DNA from 3 places in the Anaerostipes rhamnosivorans genome. Region 1 is predicted to be linked to each of the others. Evidence: predicted binding sites of a transcription regulator. Region 1 holds the regulator's gene; each other region holds the start of a gene.
The links. Region 1 encodes Rex, which represses fermentation and respiration genes when NADH is low (regulators of the CRP and FNR family bind a similar motif). Its sites were predicted from a motif close to ATTGTTAANTANTTAACAAT; they were not measured.

Region 1 (7,163 bases):
ACCGTTGGCGCCGATCAGACCGAATACGGTTCCTCGGTTTACCGACAGACTGATCTGATCTGCCGCAGGAGTCCCGGAGTATGTTTTTGTCAGTTGACTGACTTTGATGATTTCTTGCATTGATTGATACCTCCTTGTTTTTTGTAACAAAAGAATACCACCAACAGAAACGCTGGTGGTAAAGTGGAGGGTTTAGGAAAAAAATTTTTTCATTTCTTTTAGCATGCGGATCATGTCTATGGCGTTTTCTTCCGCATCTGCCAGAGAAGAGATCAGGTTATCGCACACAGCGATGATATCGTCATCGGATTTCGGCGTGTCCAATATCGATTTGATATCTGCCCTTGGATTTTTAGAAAGGTGGGAGAGCATTCTTAGGATCGCTTCTAAAGAATAATTTGCGCAGCGCAGGGAACGGATGATCTTAAGCCGTCTGATATCCTCTCCAGTATACACCCGGTATCCGTTTTGTCTCCGTTTGACTGTAAGCAAGCCGTTCATCTCCCAATTTCTTAAGGCATCCATCGTGATGTTTAGCTGTTCGGATACTTCCTTCCTTTTAAGGGAAAGAGTGTTTTCTGAACTCTCGCCGGATATGATCTGATTTACGATCTCTATGGCCTCTTCCGCGTTAAAGCGTTCCTTACGGATCTGGTCCAGATATTCGTTGGTCAGAAGAAGTGCCGTGTCATAATCCCCCAAGGCAGATACCTTTACCATCTGTACGATTTTTTTCCGAAGGCCGTTCTGCAGTACCTCGATTTGGAAAGCCAGACGGGCCAGCCGAAGCTGGGCAATATGTAGATCGGTAAAGATACGGTATCCGTTGGCCTGACGCTCCGGTTTTGGTATCAGCCCAGATTCTTCATACAGCCTTACGGTGTTTGGGTGTATTCCGATCATGGACGCGATTTCAGATGTTTTATAAGTGTTCATAATGATTCCACCTCCGTTTCTATCTTCATGGTAGCACAAACAAAAAGCCTGGTGTTATAGTGGAGGGAAGAACAGAGCAGATAATAGAAAATGACATTGAAACCGATAAGGATCCAATGTCATCTTTATAATTCTTAGTTAAAGCCGATAAATTTCCGGGCTGCTTTGTAGGCTGCGATAACGACTTTCCGCCCTCCATATCCCGGAAGGTTTACGGCATTTCCTACCAGAGATCCGCGGATCTGACGGTAAAGTTTTTTGTTTTTGGTTTTTAGGTATCTCCACAGCTCTTTTTTCTTCTGAATGTGCTCCGGGGTGCCGGATTTGATGGCGATCACAGAAGAGACAGTCATGATGATACTCAGGTAATGTTTCATATAGCGGTATAATGGTTTGTTCACAAGCTCAAAGCTGCTCATGTAGTCGATCATTGCCTGTGTGACAAAGAACTGCTGATCAATTCTTTTGATCATATTGTTCTCGTTGACAGACTGATCGTCCCTGCCGATAAAATATCGGTAGAAATTCACGTCCAGGTAATAGATCGTCTTCACATAAGGAAGCGGTTTAAACACATATAGATTGTCTACATAAAATGTATGCTCCGGCAGACATAAGCGGCACTCATGGAGCAGAGAAGTCCTGTAGATGACGGAGTGCATTAAAATGTACTGGCTCAGTGGGAAACGCTTCACATCATCCCATGTAAACAGCTCCTCAATAGGGATGGAATGGCGGTAGTGAATGACCGTCTTTTTCTTCACGCCCTGTTTTTCATAGACATAGTTGGACATAAACATATCAACAATCGTTCCCTGACGGTAAAATGTCTCCAATTTCTTCATGATCTCTTCATAAGCGTGCTCGTTTACCCAGTCATCGCTGTCCACGACCTTAAAGTAGATTCCTTTGGCATGGGCAATACCGGTATTCACGGCACCTCCATGCCCTTTGTTCTTCTGATGGATTGCACGGCAGATGCCAGGGTATTTGTTTTCATATTCATCGGCGATCATGCCGGTATTGTCTGTAGAACCATCGTCAATGATCAGGATCTCGACTTTGTCACCACCGATCAGTAAAGTATCGATGCAGTGTCTCATATATTCCTGAGAGTTATAACACGGTACGGCGAATGATAATAATTTCATTTTGTAACCTCCTAAAAATGGTACTCTGTCTATTATAAACAAACAAACGAAAAAATGCTATAAGTTTTTCTCCATTGTTCTCAGTCGGCTCTGGAAAGGCCTCCTTCCAACAGCGGAGAAAAACTAGCGTAGATTGGCGCCTTTCGTGAGATATTACACTATTTTTAACGAGCTGCCAGTGCGGAGCACGCTCACCCGAAGGGTATGAAATGCGCGTTGGCAGCAGTGCTAAACAACGTTATCTGCTACTCTGTTTCTTCAGAGAGGGTTTCCCACTCTTCATAAAATGTTTCAAGCTGTTGGTCATTCTGGGCTTTGGCTGTGGAGAGTTCCAGCAGCTTTTGTGTGTTTACAGCGTTTTCCGGGAGACACATTTCTTCTTCCAGTTTTGTGTTTTCCTCTTCCAGCCGTTCAATCTCCGACTCCACCCTTTTCAGCCGGTTTTTAGTTTTGCGGCGCCTTGCCTCTTCCTCTTTTTGCTTCTGCCAGTTAAGCTTGGTGTCTGAGACGTTTTCACCTTCGGCTGTCTGTAGTTCCTCTGTTCCTTCCTTTTCCTTTTCAAAAAGATAATGCTGGTAATCCCCGGAATAGGAGTGAAGCCCTTTGGAAGGAGAAAGCTCCAGGATTCTTGTGGCGGTCTTGTTAATGAAATAACGGTCATGAGAGACATACAAAACAGTTCCTGTGTATTGGGATAAGGCGGATTCCAGAATTTCTTTGGAATGGATGTCCAGATGGTTGGTCGGTTCATCCAGAATCAGGAAATTAGCACGGGAGAGCATAAGCTTTGCAAGTGATACCCGTCCCTTTTCCCCGCCGCTTAAGGAGGAGATCAGTTTGAAGACATCCTCTCCTTTAAAAAGAAAAGCAGCCAGGGTATTGCGGATCTTTGTATTGGTCAGTTCTGGGAAGGAATCTGATATTTCGTCAAAGATGGTCTTTTCCGGGTGCAGGTTGTCCTGGGCCTGGTCATAGTATCCGATGGACACCTGGGAGCCCAGTTTGATCTGTCCTTTGTTTTTTGCCATCTGCTTGCAAATGATCTTTAACATGGTGGTTTTTCCAGTACCGTTGGCGCCGATCAGCGCCACACGTTCTCCCCGGAAGATTTCAAAATCGATATCGGAAAACAACGTATGTGACCCAAAGCTTTTTTCCAGATGTTCCACAGTGAGGACATCATTCCCGCTGACAATGGACGGTTCGATGGAAAAGCGCATTTTCCCGTCAATCTCCATTGGCTTCTCGATCACGTCGATCTTATCGAGCATTTTTTCACGGCTCTCAGCACGGCGGATCGATTTTTCCCGGTTAAACTGTTTGAGTTTTTCGATGACCGCTTTCTGATGTTTGATCTCCTGCTGCTGGTTTTCGTATTCCTTTAACCGAATGGCTTTTACCTGGTCTCTTTTCTGGATAAATGCAGAATAGTTTCCATCAAAGAGCATGGCATGTCCAGCCTCGATCTCCATGACCTTGTTGACGATCTTGTCCAGGAAATACCGGTCATGGGAGACTAAGATCACAGCTCCTTCATAGTGGCTTAGGTAAGTTTCCAGCCACTGAATAGATTCCACGTCCAGGTGGTTGGTGGGCTCATCCAGAAGAAGGATCTCAGGCTTCATGAGCAGAAGCTTTCCCAGGGCAACCCGTGTCTTCTGACCACCGGAGAGAGTTGCGATCTGCTTCTGGAAGTCTTCCTCTTTAAAACCAAGGCCTTTTAAGATACCAGTGATTTCACTTTCATAGGCAAACCCGTTTTTCTGTTCAAATAAATGGGTGGCTCTGGTGTATTCCTCCATCTTATCCTCAAGCTCTTTGCCGCTTAAATGCTTCATCATCTGTTCCAGGGACCGAAGCTTTTTATCCAGTTCGATCACATCTTGCTTGATGGTCAAAAGCTCTTCGTAAATGGTGAGGGAGGAAGTATGGTCCTGGTGCTGTGCGAGATAACCAATCTCGGCATCCTTTTTCTTGTGGATCTCTCCCTCGTCGGGGGTCATCTGATCCATGATGATCTTTAAAAGGGTGGATTTCCCAGCCCCATTTAATCCGATCACGGCAAGACGGTCTTTTTCATTAATATGAAAGGATATTCCTTTCAGGACTTCCTGGTCAACGAAAGTTTTATGTATATTCTGACAAGATAAAACCATAGTGTACTCCTTCAAAACTTCTTAGCAATAAAAATTCTTTATTAGCATAACATAATTTCTGAAAAAACGCACTAAAAGTTTGACAGATATTAGACAATCTTATATAATTTATTTAATTTAGGAAGTTGATAAAATAAGTGGGAGGGTAATAATGTCATCAATGGATAAGAATATATCACCGGCAGTTATAAAGAGATTACCTAGATATTACCGTTATTTGGGAGCCTTGAAAGCAAAGAACATTACAAGGATTTCCTCCAAAGAACTGAGTGAGCGGATGAAGGTGACTGCATCCCAGATCCGCCAGGATCTCAATAATTTTGGAGGTTTCGGGCAGCAGGGATACGGATATAACGTGGAAAATCTTTATGTGGAGATCGGTAAGATCCTGGGGCTTGATAAGAGTAACCAGATGATCATCGTGGGCGCGGGTAATCTCGGCCAGGCACTGGCCAACTATCAGGATTTCAACAACAACAGCATCGGATTCCAGGTGATCGCGCTTTTTGACGTGAATCCGAAACTGATCGGCATCACTGTGCACGGCGTGGAAGTTCACGATATCGATGATATGGAAGAATTTATTAAAAATCATGAGATCAAGATCGCTGCTCTGACACTTCCGCAGGACCAGGCGCCCAAGATCGCCAAAGAGCTGGCATCCTGGGGCATCAAAGGCTTTTGGAATTTTGCGCCGGTGGATCTTACACTGCCGGACAGCGTTACCGTAGAAAACGTGCATCTGGCAGAATCTCTCATGACACTGACTTACAATATCCACAGCCGGGAAGACAACGAAGACACCGGGGAGTAGACGGGAGGAGCGTCATGATCGTGGGAATTGGGACTGATCTTGTTGAGATTGGGCGGATTCAGAAGATGACTGAGAGGAAAAAAGGCCTCAGCCGGATATTTTCAGAATCAGAACTGGCGTACGCGGGCTCAGACAGTACGACTCTTGCTGGGAATTTTGCAGTTAAAGAAGCCGTTTCCAAGGTATTTGGAACCGGCTTCTTCGGATTGGAGCCTTATGAGATCGAAGTGTTACGGAATGAAAAAGGAGCGCCTTATTTAAAACTTTCAGGGAGAGCCAAACAGATGGCTTCGGCTCAAAAGATCACAAAGTTTCATGTGTCAATCACTAATACAGGAGAACTGGCACAGGCTTTTGTCATAGGAGAATGTCTATGAAATATGTATTAAAAAACCAGGAAATGCAGAACGTGGATAAAGAAACAATAGAAGACATCGGAGTGCCGGGCCTTGTACTGATGGAGCGGGCCAGCGAAAAGATTGCTGGCAGGATTAAGGCTTCTGTCCAAAAACAGGACAGGATTCTGTCCGTGGCAGGATGCGGAAACAACGGAGGGGATGCGCTGGCGGCGGCCAGGATTCTTTTGGAGGAAGGCTACTCAGTAGATTTCGCGGTGGTAGGAAATCTTGAAAAGGCATCCAAAGACTTAAAGACCCAGCTGGGCATCTTAAACCGACTGGGTTATGAGGCGGAAACCAGTGTCAACTATAATGATTATGACTGGATCCTGGAGGGGCTGTTCGGTGTGGGGCTTTCCAGAAAGATCTCTGGTTCGTACCGTACTGCCATAGAGGCAATCAATGCAAGCAAAGCCAAGGTAATGTCCGTGGATATTCCCTCAGGCATCAGCGGGGATACGGGAAAGGTCCTTGGGTGTGCTGTCAAAGCGGATGCCACAGTGACGTTTGGAGGCCCAAAAGCGGGGCATCTTCTCTATCCGGGCAAGGATCATACAGGCCGGCTTTTTGTGGAGAGGATTGGTTTCTTTGACCAGACTTTAAAAAAATATGCCCGGGGATTTACTTATGACAGAAAAGATCTTAAAAGACTGCCCAAAAGGACCGCAGATTCCCACAAAGGAACCTATGGGAAGGTCCTGATCGTTGCAGGCAATGAATCCATGTCAGGAGCGGCCTATTTCGCGGCAAAAAGTGCCCTGCGCATGGGCAGCGGGCTGGTAAAGGTGATTTCCCACGCCTCCAACCGCCCGATCCTTCTGTCCATGCTTCCGGAAGTGCTGTTCGGGGCAGAGGAAGATCTAAAAGCTTCTCTTAGATGGTGTGATTGTATTTTATTCGGTCCTGGAATGGGCGTATCTGAGCGGACAAAAAGGCTTTTAGAAACCGTACTGTCCGACGGAACAAAACCACTTGTTCTGGACGCAGACGGTTTAAATACGGTCAGCCATTACAAGCTGCGGATCGATTATCCGGCCGGGTGCATTTTGACACCGCATCTTAAGGAGGCAGCAAGACTGCTGGAGACATCAGCAGAAGAGGTGAAAGAAAACCTGCCTGAAACAGCACATCGTGCAGCGGACCTGTTTCAAAGTGTGGTGGTGCTCAAAGATGCCACAACACTGGTAGTGTCAGCAGATGAGCCTGTTTACTACAACTGCAGCGGAAATCACGGAATGGCCACGGGAGGAAGCGGCGATGTGCTGGGCGGCATCATCACAAGCCTTTTAGGACGGGCCATGGAACCGTTGGAAGCTGCGGCTCTGGGTGTGTACGTCCACGGCCTTGCGGGAGACGAGGCCGCAAAGAGACTTGGATATGACAGTATGCTGGCTTCCGACATCATAGAAGCTCTCAGCAGTATTTTAGGAGGAATCAATGATGAATCAATACTATAGAGTGTATGCAGCCATAGACTTGGATGCGATCTGCCACAATATCAGTGAGATAAAGAACATTGTTGGAACGGACACGAAGATTATGCCGGTGATCAAGGCGGACGGATACGGCCACGGGGCAGTTCCGGTGGCAAAGGCATTAAACAAGATCGGCGTTGACGGGTTTGCAGTGGCGATCATAGAGGAAGGGATCGCCCTGAGGAAACAGGGAATAACAAAGCCCATACTGATCCTGGGTTATACTTCAGAAT
Region 2 (7,163 bases), 220 kb from region 1:
CGATCAGTGTGGAGAGCGATGACGCCACATTTGAACAGATCAAAAAGCAGTTAAACCGCAGCGTGGAAGTTATCAAGGTTATGGATTATACGACTGTATCCATCCGTATGAAGGAGATCATGTTCATCAAAGTGAAGGGATGCACACAGAAGGATAGAAACGAAGTATTCCAGATGGCTCAGGTTTTTCGCTTTCTAGTAAAGGATATGGGAAAAGACAGTATCCTAATCGAATCCGTTCGGACAGAAGCTAAAAACAACTCCATTTTAAATGTATTCAAGAAAAGGTTCTCAAGCATTGAGGTAGTCCGTGGAGGAAGCGTGGCCATTGACTCTATCAGTATGCAGGACAGATAAAAGGACGTTATCCACATGATTTCCTTTCGGCTCTTAGAATGCCTCACTCCAATCATGTAGAAAATGGATATAATATCTGTTGGAGGAGGAAGCATTTAATATAGAAGACATCATTCTGCGACAGGAATAAAAAGATGATATAATTCAAAGGCTCAGGGGCAAACAGGCTCCTGGGCCTTTTCTTGTTTATAACATAGGAAATAAAAACGCTCCGCAGGAATGGGGGTCAGTTCAGAGGGCTTGCCCAGTTTGTTCAACATTGTTATTTTGTGAAATAATTGTGAACTTTTATTAGATGAGTTGACATATCGGATGGTTATTGTTATATTGCATATAGAACAAGTAGATTATATATAACAATACAGAGTTTTCTGTATCAGAGATAGAATAGGAGGAATGACTTATGTTAATGCCAAGTATTTTTGGAGAGAACCTTTTTGACGGCTGGATGGACCATGCATTTAAAAATGCATTCCCGGCTGACCGTTTCGGCTTCGGAGACTGTGAACGTTATATGAAGACGGATATCAAAGATACCAAAGACGGATATGAGCTCAGTATGGAGCTTCCGGGATTCAGTAAAGAAGATATCTCCGCTCAGCTGAAGGACGGTTATTTGACCATCAGTGCAGCTAAAAATGAAGTAAAGGACGAAAAAGATAAAGAAGGTAATTTCATTCGCAAAGAACGCTATTCAGGACAGTGCAGCAGAAGCTTCTATGTTGGAAAAGAGGTCAAACAAGAGGAGATCAAAGCTAAATTTGACAATGGCGAGTTAATGTTAAAGATTCCTAAGACCAATGAGGCAAAGGAAGTACCTGCAGAGGAATACATTTCTATAGAAGGTTAACTGTCAAAAAGATACGGCCGGGGCGCTTAAAAAAGCACCCCGGTTTTATCGTTCTATCCTGTGCAATATCATACAAGAATTTTCTGATTGTTTGCATTAAAATAAGACTTGATCGAAAAAAACAAAATGGAGGAAACATATGAAGATGGAAAAAGAAAAATGCGCGGTAGTGATAGATGAAGCTCTTCCTGCGGGAATTGCGGTCAACGCAGGAGTGATTCTTGGGATGACCATGGGAAAACATATGCCGGAAGCAATAGGAGCTGATGTTATGGATGGAGATGGCAATGAGCACCGGGGGATCATTACATTTCCGGTACCTGTTCTGAAGGCCGGTCAAGAAGTATTAAAGCAATTGAGACATAAATTAAACCAGCCTGAGTTTAAAGAGCTGTTGGTAACGGATTTTTCTGATCTGGCCCAGGGGTGCATGATTTACAGTGAGTTTATGGAAAAAATGTCAGAAACACCGGAAGAACAACTCAACTACCTCGGGATCGCTGTATGCGGGCCCAAAAAGATGGTGAATAAATTAACTGGAAATTTACCACTTTTAAGATAAAAAACTGACAAAAAGATGGAAGATTCATTATGACTCTTGATAGAACCCCGGTTAACATCTGCTGTTTCTGGGGAATCGCAGTCATTAGATGGTATTCTCTGACCATCTTTTTTTTATTTCTGCCAGCTGTTTCTAACTGATATTGTTAATTTTGTGACGATTTTGTGTGGATTTTGAGGAATAGAATGTCTAAAAATATATAAAATTTTTCTAAATAAAAAAGCAGGCATATGGCTGTATTGAAAAAAGTACAATCTATACTGCATACAAAAGACCAAAAGAAATGGCTTAAAAACGAGGTTCTCGAGATCTCATGAACGTTAATTGAAGGCCTGAAACAAATTTGTAATTGAAATGAAAAAGTGATTGTGATACTATTAACATATCGGCGGGAAACTGCCAAACACTATAGAACAGAGAATTATTATGGAGGAATTGATATGTCAAGAAAAGTAGTTATTGCAAGTGCTTGTCGTACAGCAGTAGGTAAGATGGGTGGAGCATTAAGCACAACTCCGGCTGCTGACTTAGGATCAATCGTTATTAAAGAAGCATTGAACAGAGCTAACGTACAGCCAGATCAAGTTGACGAAGTATACATGGGATGCGTAATCCAGGCTGGTCTGGGACAGAACGTTGCTCGTCAGGCATCCATCAAGGCAGGTCTTCCGATCGAAGTTCCGGCAACAACTATCAACGTTGTATGTGGTTCTGGACTGAAAGCAGTAAACATGGCTGCAGACATGATCAGAAGTGGTGACGCTGATATCGTTGTAGCAGGCGGATGTGAGAACATGTCAATGGCTCCATATGTATTAGATCAGGCACGTTTTGGATACCGTATGAACAACGGTGTATTAAAAGATTCTATGGTAAATGACGCATTATGGTGTGCATTTAACGATTACCACATGGGAATGACAGCAGAGAATATCTGTGACCAGTGGGGACTTACAAGAGAAGAATTAGATGAGTTTGCGGCAGCAAGCCAGCAGAAGGCAGTTGCGGCTCAGGAGGCAGGTAAGTTCGATGAAGAGATCGTGCCGGTAGAAGTGAAGAAGAAAAAAGAGACGATCATCGTGAATAAAGATGAAGGACCTCGTCCTGGAACAACAGCAGAAGGAATCTCTGGATTAAGACCAGCTTTTAAACAGGGCGGAATGGTTACAGCAGCGAACTCATCAGGAATCAATGACGGTGCAGCGGCAGTTGTTGTTATGAGCGAAGAAAAAGCAAAAGAGTTAGGCGTGACTCCAATGGCTACATGGATCGCAGGAGCTCTTGGCGGTGTAGATCCTAAGATCATGGGAATCGGACCGGTTGCTTCTACAAGAAAAGTATTAGAGAGAACAGGAATGAGCATTGATGACTTTGATCTGATCGAAGCAAACGAAGCATTTGCAGCTCAGTCTGTGGCAGTAGGAAAAGACTTAGGATTCAACTTAAGCAAATTAAATGTAAACGGTGGAGCAATTGCGATCGGACATCCGGTTGGAGCTTCAGGATGCCGTATCTTTGTTACTCTGCTTCACGCAATGAAAGACAGGGGAGCTAAGAAAGGTCTTGCAACTCTTTGCATCGGCGGCGGTATGGGATGCTCTACCATCGTTGAAATGGACTAATTTAATTTGAAAGGAGATTGAATCCATGGAATTCATCACATATGAAACAGAAGGTTTTGTAGGTATCCTCACCATCAACCGTCCAAAAGCATTAAATGCATTAAACAGCCAGGTGCTCGGCGAGATTGAGGAAGCACTGGATGCTGTTGATCTGGAAAATACAAGAGCCTTGATTCTTACCGGAGCAGGAGATAAATCCTTTGTGGCCGGAGCTGACATCGCTGAGATGAGTACATTGACAAAAGCAGAAGGAGAAGCCTTCGGTAAGAAGGGAAATGACGTGTTCCGTAAGTTAGAGACATTTCCTATCCCTACGATCGCAGCTGTCAACGGCTTTGCTCTGGGTGGAGGATGCGAGATCTCTATGAGTTGTGACATCCGTCTTTGCGCAGAAAATGCAGTATTCGGACAGCCGGAAGTCGGCCTTGGAATCACACCTGGATTCGGGGGGACACAGAGACTTGCACGTCTTGTGGGAGCCGGAAAAGCGAAAGAAATGATCTACACTGCTTTCAATATCAAAGCAGATGAAGCATACAGGATCGGACTTGTGAATGCAGTATATCCTCAGGCGGATCTGTTAGACGCAGCCAAGAAGATGGCAGCCAAGATTGCTAAGAATGCGCCGATTGCAGTGCGTGCATCCAAAAAAGCGATCAACGACGGACTTGATGTGGACATGGATCAGGCTATCGTTGTGGAAGAAAAAGCATTCGGAAGCTGCTTTGAGAGCGAAGACCAGAGAGCCGGAATGGAAGCATTCTTAAACAAGACAAAGGTTGATGGATTCAAGAATAAATAATCAGTGGCAGGCAACAATTAGAGTTTAAATACAGGAGGAATCACAATGAAAGTTGGAGTTATCGGTGCTGGAACTATGGGCAGCGGAATTGCTCAGGCATTCGCTCAGACAGAAGGTTATGAAGTTTGCCTTTGCGATATCAATGAAGAATTCGCAGCAAACGGAAAAGCAAGAATCGCAAAAGGATTCGAAAAAAGAGTAGCAAAAGGTAAGATGGATCAGGAAAAAGCTGACGCCATTTTAGCTAAAATCACAACTGGTGTGAAAGACATCTGCACAGACTGTGACCTTGTTGTGGAAGCAGCAATCGAAAACATGGAGATCAAAAAGCAGACTTTCAAAGAGTTACAGGATATCTGCAAACCGGAAGCAATTTTTGCTACCAACACATCTTCCCTTTCCATCACTGAGATCGGAGCAGGCCTTGACCGTCCGATGATCGGTATGCATTTCTTCAACCCAGCTCCAGTCATGAAGCTTGTTGAGGTTATCGCGGGAATCAACACTCCTCAGGAGACTGTTGACAGGATCATCGAAATCTCTAAAGAAATCGGAAAAACACCGGTTCAGGTAGAAGAAGCAGCTGGATTTGTTGTTAACAGAATCCTCATCCCTATGATCAATGAAGCAATCGGAATCTATGCAGACGGAGTGGCATCTGTAGAAGGTATCGACACAGCAATGAAATTAGGAGCTAACCATCCGATGGGACCGTTAGCGTTAGGTGATCTGATCGGATTAGATGTTTGCCTTGCTATCATGGAAGTACTTTACAACGAGTTTGGAGATACCAAGTATCGTCCACATCCATTGCTCAGAAAAATGGTTCGCGGTGGTATGTTAGGACAGAAGACCGGTAAAGGATTCTACGATTATAGTAAATAATTAAATGGAGGAATAAGAAATGGATTTCGCATTAAGTAAGAAACACGAAATGGCAAGAACTCTTTTCAAAGAGTTTGCCGAAAATGAAGTAAAGCCTCTTGCACAGGACGTGGATGAAACAGAACAGTTTCCAAAAGAAACAGCTGAGAAAATGGCTAAAAACGGTTTCCTTGGTATCCCGATCCCGAAAGAGTACGGTGGACAGGGCTGTGATCCTTTGACATATGTTATGTGTGTAGAAGAATTATCTAAAGTCTGCGGTACTACAGGCGTTATCGTATCTGCACATACATCTCTGTGCTGTGACCCGATTCAGACTTACGGTACAGAAGAGCAGAAACAGAAGTACCTTCCGGACCTTGCATCTGGTAAGAAGTTAGGTGCATTCGGTCTTACAGAGCCGGGAGCTGGTACTGACGCTCAGGGACAGCAGACAAAGGCTGTCTTAGACGGTGACGAGTGGGTATTAAACGGATCTAAGTGCTTTATTACAAATGGAAAAGAAGCTGACGTTTATATCGTGATCGCTGTAACAGGTGTCGTTGAAAAACGCGGAAGAAAGTTAAAAGAGATTTCTGCATTTATCGTGGACAAAGGTACTCCAGGATTCTCCTTTGGAACAAAGGAAAAGAAAATGGGTATCCGAGGATCTTCTACTTATGAATTGATCTTTGAAGACTGCCGTATTCCGAAGGAAAACTTATTAGGAAAACAGGGCAAAGGTTTCGGAATCGCTATGCATACCTTAGACGGCGGACGTATCGGAATCGCTTCTCAGGCTCTTGGATTGGCAGAAGGTGCATTAGAAGCAACCATCGAATATGTAAAAGAGAGAAAACAGTTCGGACGTACGATTGGACAGTTCCAGAATACTCAGTTCCAGTTAGCTGACATGGCTACAAAAGTAGAAGCTGCTAAACTGTTAGTTTACAAAGCCGCAATGGCAAAGGCTACACAGAAGAATTATAGTGTGGAAGCAGCTATGGCGAAGTTATACGCAGCAGAAGTAGCAATGGAAGTGACAACAAAAGCTGTTCAGTTACATGGTGGTTACGGATATATCAGAGAATACGATGTAGAACGTATGATGCGCGATGCTAAGATCACAGAGATCTACGAAGGAACATCTGAAGTTCAGCGTATGGTTATTTCTGGAAATCTGTTAAAATAAGGGAGGTACTTTACTGTGAAAATCGTTGTTTGTGTAAAACAGGTACCAGATACTAAGGGTGGAGTTAAATTCAACCCAGATGGTACTTTGGATAGAGGTGCAATGCTCACAATCATGAATCCAGATGATAAAGCTGGATTGGAAGCAGCATTAAAATTAAAAGATGAATATGGTGCAGAAGTTACAGTTCTTACGATGGGACTTCCAAAAGCTGATGAAGTTCTCCGTGAGGCAATGGCAATGGGTGCAGACAAGGGAGTTCTCGTAACAGACAGAGTACTCGGTGGAGCTGATACATGGGCTACATCTACAACTCTTGCAGGTGCGATCAGAAACCTTGAATATGATCTGATCATCACAGGACGTCAGGCAATCGATGGAGATACCGCACAGGTAGGTCCTCAGATTTCTGAACACCTGGATATTCCGGTTATTTCTTACGCTCAGGATATTAAGATCGACGGAGACAGCGTTGTTGTTGAACGTCAGTATGAAGACAGATATCATGTGGTAAAGGCAAAAATGCCTTGCTTGATTACAGCTCTTTCTGAATTAAATGAGCCACGTTACATGACTCCGGGCGGAATCTTTGACGCATACGATCAAGAAGTTACCGTTTGGGGAAGAAAAGATCTGAAAGATGTCGATGATGCAAATATCGGACTTGCCGGATCACCTACAAAGATCGCAAAAGCTTCCGATAAAGTGCGTAAGGGTGCAGGAGAAAAAGTAACACTTGATCCTGAAGAATCCGTAGCATATATCATGGGCAAATTGAAAGAAAAACATGTAATCTAGTGTGGTTTTATAGATAAAACCCCATCTGCCTCCGGCGGATGCCAGGGATTTTCAAAGGAATCTTCTGTGCAAGCACAGGAAAATCCCGGCGCAAGTACGCCGCAGCGCACTTGAAAG
Region 3 (7,163 bases), 1.7 Mb from region 1:
CTTGTGAGAAATCCAGTAAACCCAAAACAGGTGAGCCGGATCGCATTGAACAGGGAGACCGTGGACTGTATTGTTTTTTGGACTAAGAATCCTAGAAATTTTATGGAGCACTTGAAAGAATTAAAGGATTACCCATTTTATTTTCAGTTTACTCTAAACGGATACGGCGTGGAAATGGAACCGGGGATCCCGGATAAGACGAAATGGATGATTCCTTTGTTTCAAGAACTCTCCCGGCAGATTGGAAAAGATCGAAACATTTGGCGCTACGATCCGGTCTTGATTAGTGAGCAGTATTCTTTAGAATGGCATATCCATAAATTTGAAGAGATGGCGGCGGCTCTGGAAGGGTATACGGACCGGGTCGTCATAAGTTTTCTTGATCTTTACCGGAAGATTCAAAAGAAGCTTGCGCATATGGGGGTAAGAACTCTAACGGAAGAAGAGATTGTTTCTTTCGCTGAGGCATCAGGAAAGGCGGCTCGAAAACACGGTATGGAGATCGTCACCTGCGCGGAAAAGTATACCCAAAGGTACAACCTTTCCCGCTTTGGAATCCGTCCCGGTTCCTGTGTGGACTACAGGCTTGTGGAAAAGGTCATAGGAATGGACATTTCTGTGGATAAAGATAAAAACCAGAGACCGGAGTGTGGATGTGCTGCCAGTATTGATATTGGGGCCTATGACACCTGCCCCAACGGATGTGTCTATTGTTATGCCAACAAAAGTGAAATGGACGTAAAGCAGAAAATGGATAAATACAGTCCCTGGGCATCTCTGCTTTGCAGTGAGCTGGATGCATACGACAGAGTAAATGACCGAAAGACGGAAAGCTGTGTGCAAGCCCAGTTAAGCTTATTTTCATCCAGGCATTTGTGATATTGAAGGCAAGGGTTTCTGGCAGGGCAGCTGCCATGTTATAATAAAAGAAACGAAAAGGAACAGAGGTGAATTCAGATGGATGCTTCCGAGAGGACAAAATATAAACTGGCAGAAGCCGTCAAAGATCTGATGGCAGAGACAGCTGTGGACCGGATCACGGTAAAACAGATTGTGGAGCGGTGCGGCCTTACGAGACAGACATTTTACAGGAATTTTAAAGACAAATATGATTTGGTGAACTGGTATTTTGACAAGCTGGCCATTGTGTCGTTCAAGCAGATGGGAGTGAGCCTGACTCTGAAGGAAGGGCTGATCAAAAAGTTTGAGTTCATCAAGGGAGAGCGGCATTTCTTTACTGCGGCCTTCAAGTCAGAGGACCACAATTCACTGCTTCAGCACGACTATGAATTTATCTATCGGTTTTATACAGACATTATAAAAAAGAAGATACAAAAGGAAATCTCTCCAGACATCCGGTTTCTTCTTGAGATGTACTGCCGCGGTTCCATTTATATGACAGTCCAGTGGGTCACCCAGGGAATGAAACGGAGCACCGGGGAGATGGCAGACCTTCTGATTCGAGCTCTGCCGCCGGAGCTAGCCAAGCTGTTAAAGGACCTTTAGGTTACACTTTTTTGAGACTGTCACATTTTTGACACTCTGCGGAATCTGTCACTTGTCCGGCAGCCTCGTGGAAGCTAAACTGGCATTAAAGAGACAAATGACCAGTGGTATGTTAAGGAGGTTGCTATGGCAAAGCGTATCGTATTAAATGAAACATCTTATCATGGAAAGGGCGCGATCAATGAGATTGCGGCAGAAGTGGGGGCCAGAGGGTTCCAGAAAGCTTTTATCTGTTCTGACCCGGACCTTGTAAAGTTCGGTGTGACAAAGAAGGTGACTGATGTACTTGATCAGGCAGGGTACGGCTATGAGGTCTATTCCAATATCAAGCCGAATCCAACGATCGAAAATGTACAGACCGGGGTTGAGGCTTTTAAGGCATCCGGAGCAGATTATCTGATCGCCATCGGCGGTGGTTCATCTATGGATACCTCCAAGGCCATTGGAATCATCATTGCTAATCCGGAGTTTGAAGATGTCAGAAGCCTCGAAGGTGTGGCTCCTACAAAGAATCCTTCGGTGCCGATCATCGCTGTCCCCACGACTGCGGGAACTGCAGCAGAGGTCACCATCAACTATGTGATCACCGACGTAGAAAAGAAGAGAAAGTTCGTCTGCGTAGATACACATGATATTCCGGTTATCGCTGTGATCGATCCGGACATGATGTCCTCCATGCCGAAGGGGCTGACAGCAGCCACAGGAATGGATGCCCTGACTCATGCCATAGAGGGATACACTACAAAAGATGCCTGGGAAATGACTGATATGTTCCACCTAAAAGCGATTGAGCTGATCGCAAAGCACCTGAGAGGCGCAGTGGAAAATACAGACGAGGGACGTGAGGGAATGGCCCTTGGACAGTACGTGGCAGGTATGGGATTTTCCAACGTAGGACTTGGCATTGTACACTCAATGGCCCATTCTCTTGGAGCAGTCTATGACACCCCCCACGGTGTTGCCAATGCGATCCTTCTCCCGGCTGTCATGGAATACAATGCAGACGCCACGGGAGATAAATATATGTACATCGCCAAAGCCATGGGAGTGGAAGGCACAGAAGAGATGAACCAGGAAGAATACAGAAAAGCTGCTGTAGACGCAGTGAGACAGCTTTCTGTGGACGTTGGAATACCGCAGGATCTGAAAGAGATTGTAAAGGAAGAGGACATCCAGTTTCTCTCAGAATCCGCGGCGGCAGATGCATGTGCGCCGGGAAATCCAAAAGACGCAAGCTTAGAAGATATTATTGGAATTTATAAATCCCTGTTATAGAAAAGGGATGGAATATAGCGGTAACAAAAAATACGGGACGTCATCATGGGACTGTCCCGTATTTTTAGTGTTTGTTAAAGAACCGATTGAGAAATTCCTGCTTTTTCAGGTTTAGTGAGCACAGGTCTACTTCTGTATTCGTCAAAAAATCGGTATAGACACCATAGACTCCAAGCTTCATATATTCCCTGGTTTCATAGACACTGTTGACTGTGTGGGTAAATGAATAAATGCCGGCTTTATTTAATAATTCCATCCTAAAATCATTGACACTGCTGGAAGGAACGGTGACGGCTTCAATTCCGTTAGCTTTACAGAACCGTATCATTTTGCTGAACGCTACATCCGTCTGCTTGTAAGTGGTATATACAACGTGGCGGAAGGCATGAACCTGTTGAATGGCATGATACATGGGCTGATTGTAGATCTGTACGATGACCCGGTCAAGAAGATATTCCTTCTTCATATCTCTAGCAGTCCGTACGATAACGGAAAAGTCATCTTTTGCAGCGGCAGCATCGCTGTCTTTTGTATCGGTCATTATGTAAGTGTCAGGATATTGGTCCATCAGTTCAAAAAGTTCTTTTAATGACACTGAGGTATATTTTCCGTACAGCTTAATCTTTTTAAATTGAGAATAAGATACAGGACTGCCGCCTTTGCTTTTCGGATCACTTAAATCTTTCCCCCAGTAATGTCTGGCGACCATGACATGATCAGTGGTCTGCATCAGATCCACTTCAAATACCTTAAAGCCCTTCTGATAGGAGTTTAAAAAAGCATCCTTGGAATTGGTATATTCCTTTCCATCAATCTCGCCCAGTGCATGTGCGATGGCACGGTGCTCATACCATTGTTTGGTGTTCTCTGTTTTTTCTTCAGATGTAGTTTCTTTGTTGGCCTGTTCCGCTTTTTCTGCTGCTTTCTGTGTCTTGTTTTTATAATCTTTGTAAATGAAGACACAGGAGAAAATGATGATCCCCAAAACCGCAAGCATGGACAGACGAAGGGCCATATTTTGTGCTGCCGCACGTAAATGGCGGGGCTGATGTTTTGCCTTTTTAACGGCTCTTTTGACAGATTCTGTTTTTAGTTTTTTACGGCTTAGCATATCATTTTTCCTTCGTAAAGAGATTGTAATGTATTTGTAATAATTATGTTAAATAATAATATAACATAAAAGTAACAGAAAAGCATCAGCCCTGTCTATAATTATTTTATGCTGGAAAAGTAATTTCTGGCGATTCTCTGACAAAGTTTTAACATTCAACGGTGGATTTCCGAAAGAACTTCATGGTATACCCAAAAGGGCATCCCGTATTCCATACCCTGCGGGTGGACGCGCTGCGCGCGATAAGGTATACCCACAGGGCACACCGTATTTTATACCCTGCGGGTGGACGTGCTACGCACGATAAGGTATAGTAAAGATACTGATGCTAGTTAACCTTTCAAACGATTCATAGGAATCAAAGTATCCAAGGAGGAAATCACTATGGCAAGTATTATCGCAAGCCCAAGCCGTTATATCCAGGGAAAAGGGGAGATCAAGAACCTGTGTACATATGCGGAAAACTACGGAAGCAACCTTTTTGTACTGACAAGCCCATCCGGAAGAAAAAGGGTGGAACCTTCCATCACAGAAGGACAGAAAGATGCCAAGATCACTTATGAAGCATTTAACGGAGAGTGCTGCATGACAGAGATCAACCGTGTCATGGATATGTGCAAGAAGGCAGGAAGCGAAGTCATCGTGGGAATCGGCGGCGGAAAGATCCACGATACTGCAAAGGCAGTGGGTTATTACATGAAGAAGCCAGTGATCATCGTGCCGACCATTGCATCTACCGACGCTCCGTGCAGCGCACTGTCTGTGATCTATTCTGACGAAGGTGTATTTGAGAAATATCTGTTCCTTCCTGCAAGTCCGAATATGGTGCTGGTAGACACCGACATCGTCAGCAAAGCACCGGAACGCCTGTTGGTAGCAGGAATGGGAGACGCTTTGGCAACGTATTTTGAGGCGAGAGCATGTAAACAGTCCGACGCATCCAACTGTGTAGGAGGAAAGATCACACGTGCGGCAATGGCTCTGGCAGAGCTTTGTTATGAAACCCTGATCGATGAGGGGATTGACGCGAAACTTGCTGTCCGTGAGAATATCTGTACAAAAGCAGTGGAACATATCATTGAGGCAAACACCTATCTTTCCGGTATTGGATTTGAGAGCGGGGGCCTGGCAGGGGCACATGCCATCCACAACGGTCTGACCGCGATCCCGGAAACCCATGAGTTATACCATGGAGAAAAGGTAGCCTTCGGAACTCTGGTACAGTTGGTCCTGGAAGGGGCAGATCAGGATGAGATTCAGGAAGTCCTTGGTTTCTGTCAGGAGGCAGAACTTCCGACGACCCTTGCAGATCTGGGAATCAAAGAAGTAAAAGAAGATCAGATCATGGAAGTGGCACGCCTTGCATGTTCTCCGGATGACACTCTCGGCAACATGCCGTTTGAGGTGACACCGGAGGATGTATATGCAGCCATCATTGCAGCAGACGCACTGGGAAGATATTATTAAAAATTCTGTTTATTGCACAGATGCCTTCCTGTAAGGAAGCACGCGGCACATAACAGGATCAATACTGCGGCCATCAGCAGGGCGCAGTGAAGAAAGAAGGCATCCGGCAGGATGGTGATGACAGGGTCAAAAGCCTCATCAAAGATCCAATAGTCGTTGGAAAAGGCAAGCTCGTGAAATGCCACGAAAGCCCTGTCCCATCCGGCCGCCCAGATCAGGACTCCGAAAATAAGAGGGAGCAGGGCGGCTATAACGGATGCTTTCTTTAAAAAACGAAAATCCTTTTTTTCCCGCTTCCATAAAAGACCTACAAGGATTATGATAAAAGAAACCAAACAGGCGTATTGGAGGCCGGAAAAGATACGTTTGACATCCTGAAAGTGGATCTTTCCTTCCTTTGACATAGGAAGAGAGGGAAACTTCAGGTCTTTTTTATAAAATACAGAATTATAATCAATCAACCGGTCATAATTTTCTCTGATCCGTTGTTCAGAGAACCCTGATTCCCGACTGATGTGCAGCAGATTTATGTCAGAATAGTAAAGAGGCCGGAAGTTCAGCGTAAATATAACCGAAAAAGTGATCAGGAAGATTGATAGAGAAACCGTAAGAATAAACTGTTTCATGATGCACCGCCTTTCATGAAACCCATTATAACACAAGGAAGTACTATGATAGCAATTATTTCACCTGCAAAAAATATGAAAGTCAGAAAAGAGAAACGAAGGAATCTGACAGATCCTGTCTTTTTTGAAAAGACAAAGCAGATTTATGAAGAATTGAAAAAACTAAAGCCCTGGGAGATCGAATCCTTGATGAAGGTAAATGAAAAGATCGCCCTGCAGGCTTTTTTAGATATACAGGATTTTAAAACTGGGGACGGCAGCGCAGCTCTGATGACCTACGACGGCCTGGTATTCCAGAATGTGGGGGCAGGAGATTTTACCGGATGGGATATGAAATATGCACAGAAGCATGTAAGGGTCTTAAGCGGGATGTACGGAGTGCTGAGGCCAACGGATGCCATCCATCCGTACCGTCTGGAAATGGGATGTAAGGTAAAGGTAGAAGGGAAAAATCTGTACCAGTTCTGGGGAGATGAGATCTACAAGGAGCTTTACAGGAAACAGGATGTGATTCTCAATCTGGCTTCAGAAGAGTACGCAAAAACTGTGAGAAAGCATTTGGAAGGACCTGATCATTTTGTAGATGTAGAATTCCTCACCATGAGAGGCGGAAAACTTCGGACCATCGTGGCGTGGGCCAAGATGGCCAGAGGACAGATGGTCCGCCATATTGTAAAGAACAGGATTGACCGGCCGGAAGATATCAAAGATTTTGACTGGGATGGATATGAATATGAACCGTCCCTGTCTTCGGAATCTAAGTATGTATTTATCCGGCGGGATTTAAAGTGTTAATTGACGATCAGGAATCCAAGGTTTAACAGAGCCGCAAACATACACCAGACGAGATACGGGATCAGAAGAAAAGCAGCTTTTTTGCTGTATTTCCGGTATACATAAAACATCAGTGCGTTAAGCAGGTTCAAGGCCAGGATCCACACAAAGGAGAAAAAGACCAGCCCGTATTCAAAGAAAATGATCGGCCAGAAAAACAGAAAGAAGGATACGGCAAGGAACAGCTTGAGCCCCTGCTTTTTTTCCTGCTCCGTTATGTCTGACACCAGCAGGGTATAAAGGCTTAATCCCAGCAGAATATCGAGAATGAGCCATACGACAGAAAAGATCCATGGGGCCGGGACGAAGGGAGGTTTATTCAGCTGACGGAAGACCTCATCCAT

Region 2: the regulator Rex is predicted to act here: its motif matches at 1,910-1,929, upstream of AR1Y2_RS11170 (acetyl-CoA C-acetyltransferase).
Region 3: the regulator Rex is predicted to act here: its motif matches at 4,029-4,048, upstream of AR1Y2_RS00950 (glycerol dehydrogenase).

The regions. Positions count from the first base shown of each region.
Region 1 covers NZ_CP040058.1:2,036,188-2,043,350, reverse strand. Annotated here, with positions in the region: gene AR1Y2_RS10140 (ABC transporter ATP-binding protein) at 1-120, opposite strand, end outside; gene AR1Y2_RS10135 (MerR family transcriptional regulator) at 193-936, opposite strand; gene AR1Y2_RS10130 (glycosyltransferase family 2 protein) at 1,071-2,087, opposite strand; gene AR1Y2_RS10125 (ABC-F family ATP-binding cassette domain-containing protein) at 2,333-4,243, opposite strand; gene AR1Y2_RS10120 (redox-sensing transcriptional repressor Rex) at 4,395-5,057, shown strand; gene acpS (holo-ACP synthase) at 5,072-5,434, shown strand; gene AR1Y2_RS10110 (NAD(P)H-hydrate dehydratase) at 5,431-6,912, shown strand; gene alr (alanine racemase) at 6,896-7,163, shown strand, end outside.
Region 2 covers NZ_CP040058.1:2,251,975-2,259,137, reverse strand. Annotated here, with positions in the region: gene ilvN (acetolactate synthase small subunit) at 1-356, shown strand, start outside; gene AR1Y2_RS11180 (Hsp20/alpha crystallin family protein) at 760-1,206, shown strand; gene AR1Y2_RS11175 (DUF2000 domain-containing protein) at 1,346-1,768, shown strand; gene AR1Y2_RS11170 (acetyl-CoA C-acetyltransferase) at 2,209-3,390, shown strand; gene AR1Y2_RS11165 (enoyl-CoA hydratase-related protein) at 3,416-4,192, shown strand; gene AR1Y2_RS11160 (3-hydroxybutyryl-CoA dehydrogenase) at 4,238-5,077, shown strand; gene AR1Y2_RS11155 (acyl-CoA dehydrogenase) at 5,097-6,248, shown strand; gene AR1Y2_RS11150 (electron transfer flavoprotein subunit beta/FixA family protein) at 6,264-7,046, shown strand.
Region 3 covers NZ_CP040058.1:189,498-196,660, forward strand. Annotated here, with positions in the region: gene AR1Y2_RS00930 (DUF1848 domain-containing protein) at 1-879, shown strand, start outside; gene AR1Y2_RS00935 (TetR/AcrR family transcriptional regulator C-terminal domain-containing protein) at 958-1,506, shown strand; gene fucO (lactaldehyde reductase) at 1,633-2,781, shown strand; gene AR1Y2_RS00945 (phosphatidylinositol-specific phospholipase C/glycerophosphodiester phosphodiesterase family protein) at 2,846-3,892, opposite strand; gene AR1Y2_RS00950 (glycerol dehydrogenase) at 4,277-5,359, shown strand; gene AR1Y2_RS00955 (TIGR01906 family membrane protein) at 5,356-5,985, opposite strand; gene yaaA (peroxide stress protein YaaA) at 6,031-6,780, shown strand; gene AR1Y2_RS00965 (TspO/MBR family protein) at 6,777-7,163, opposite strand, start outside.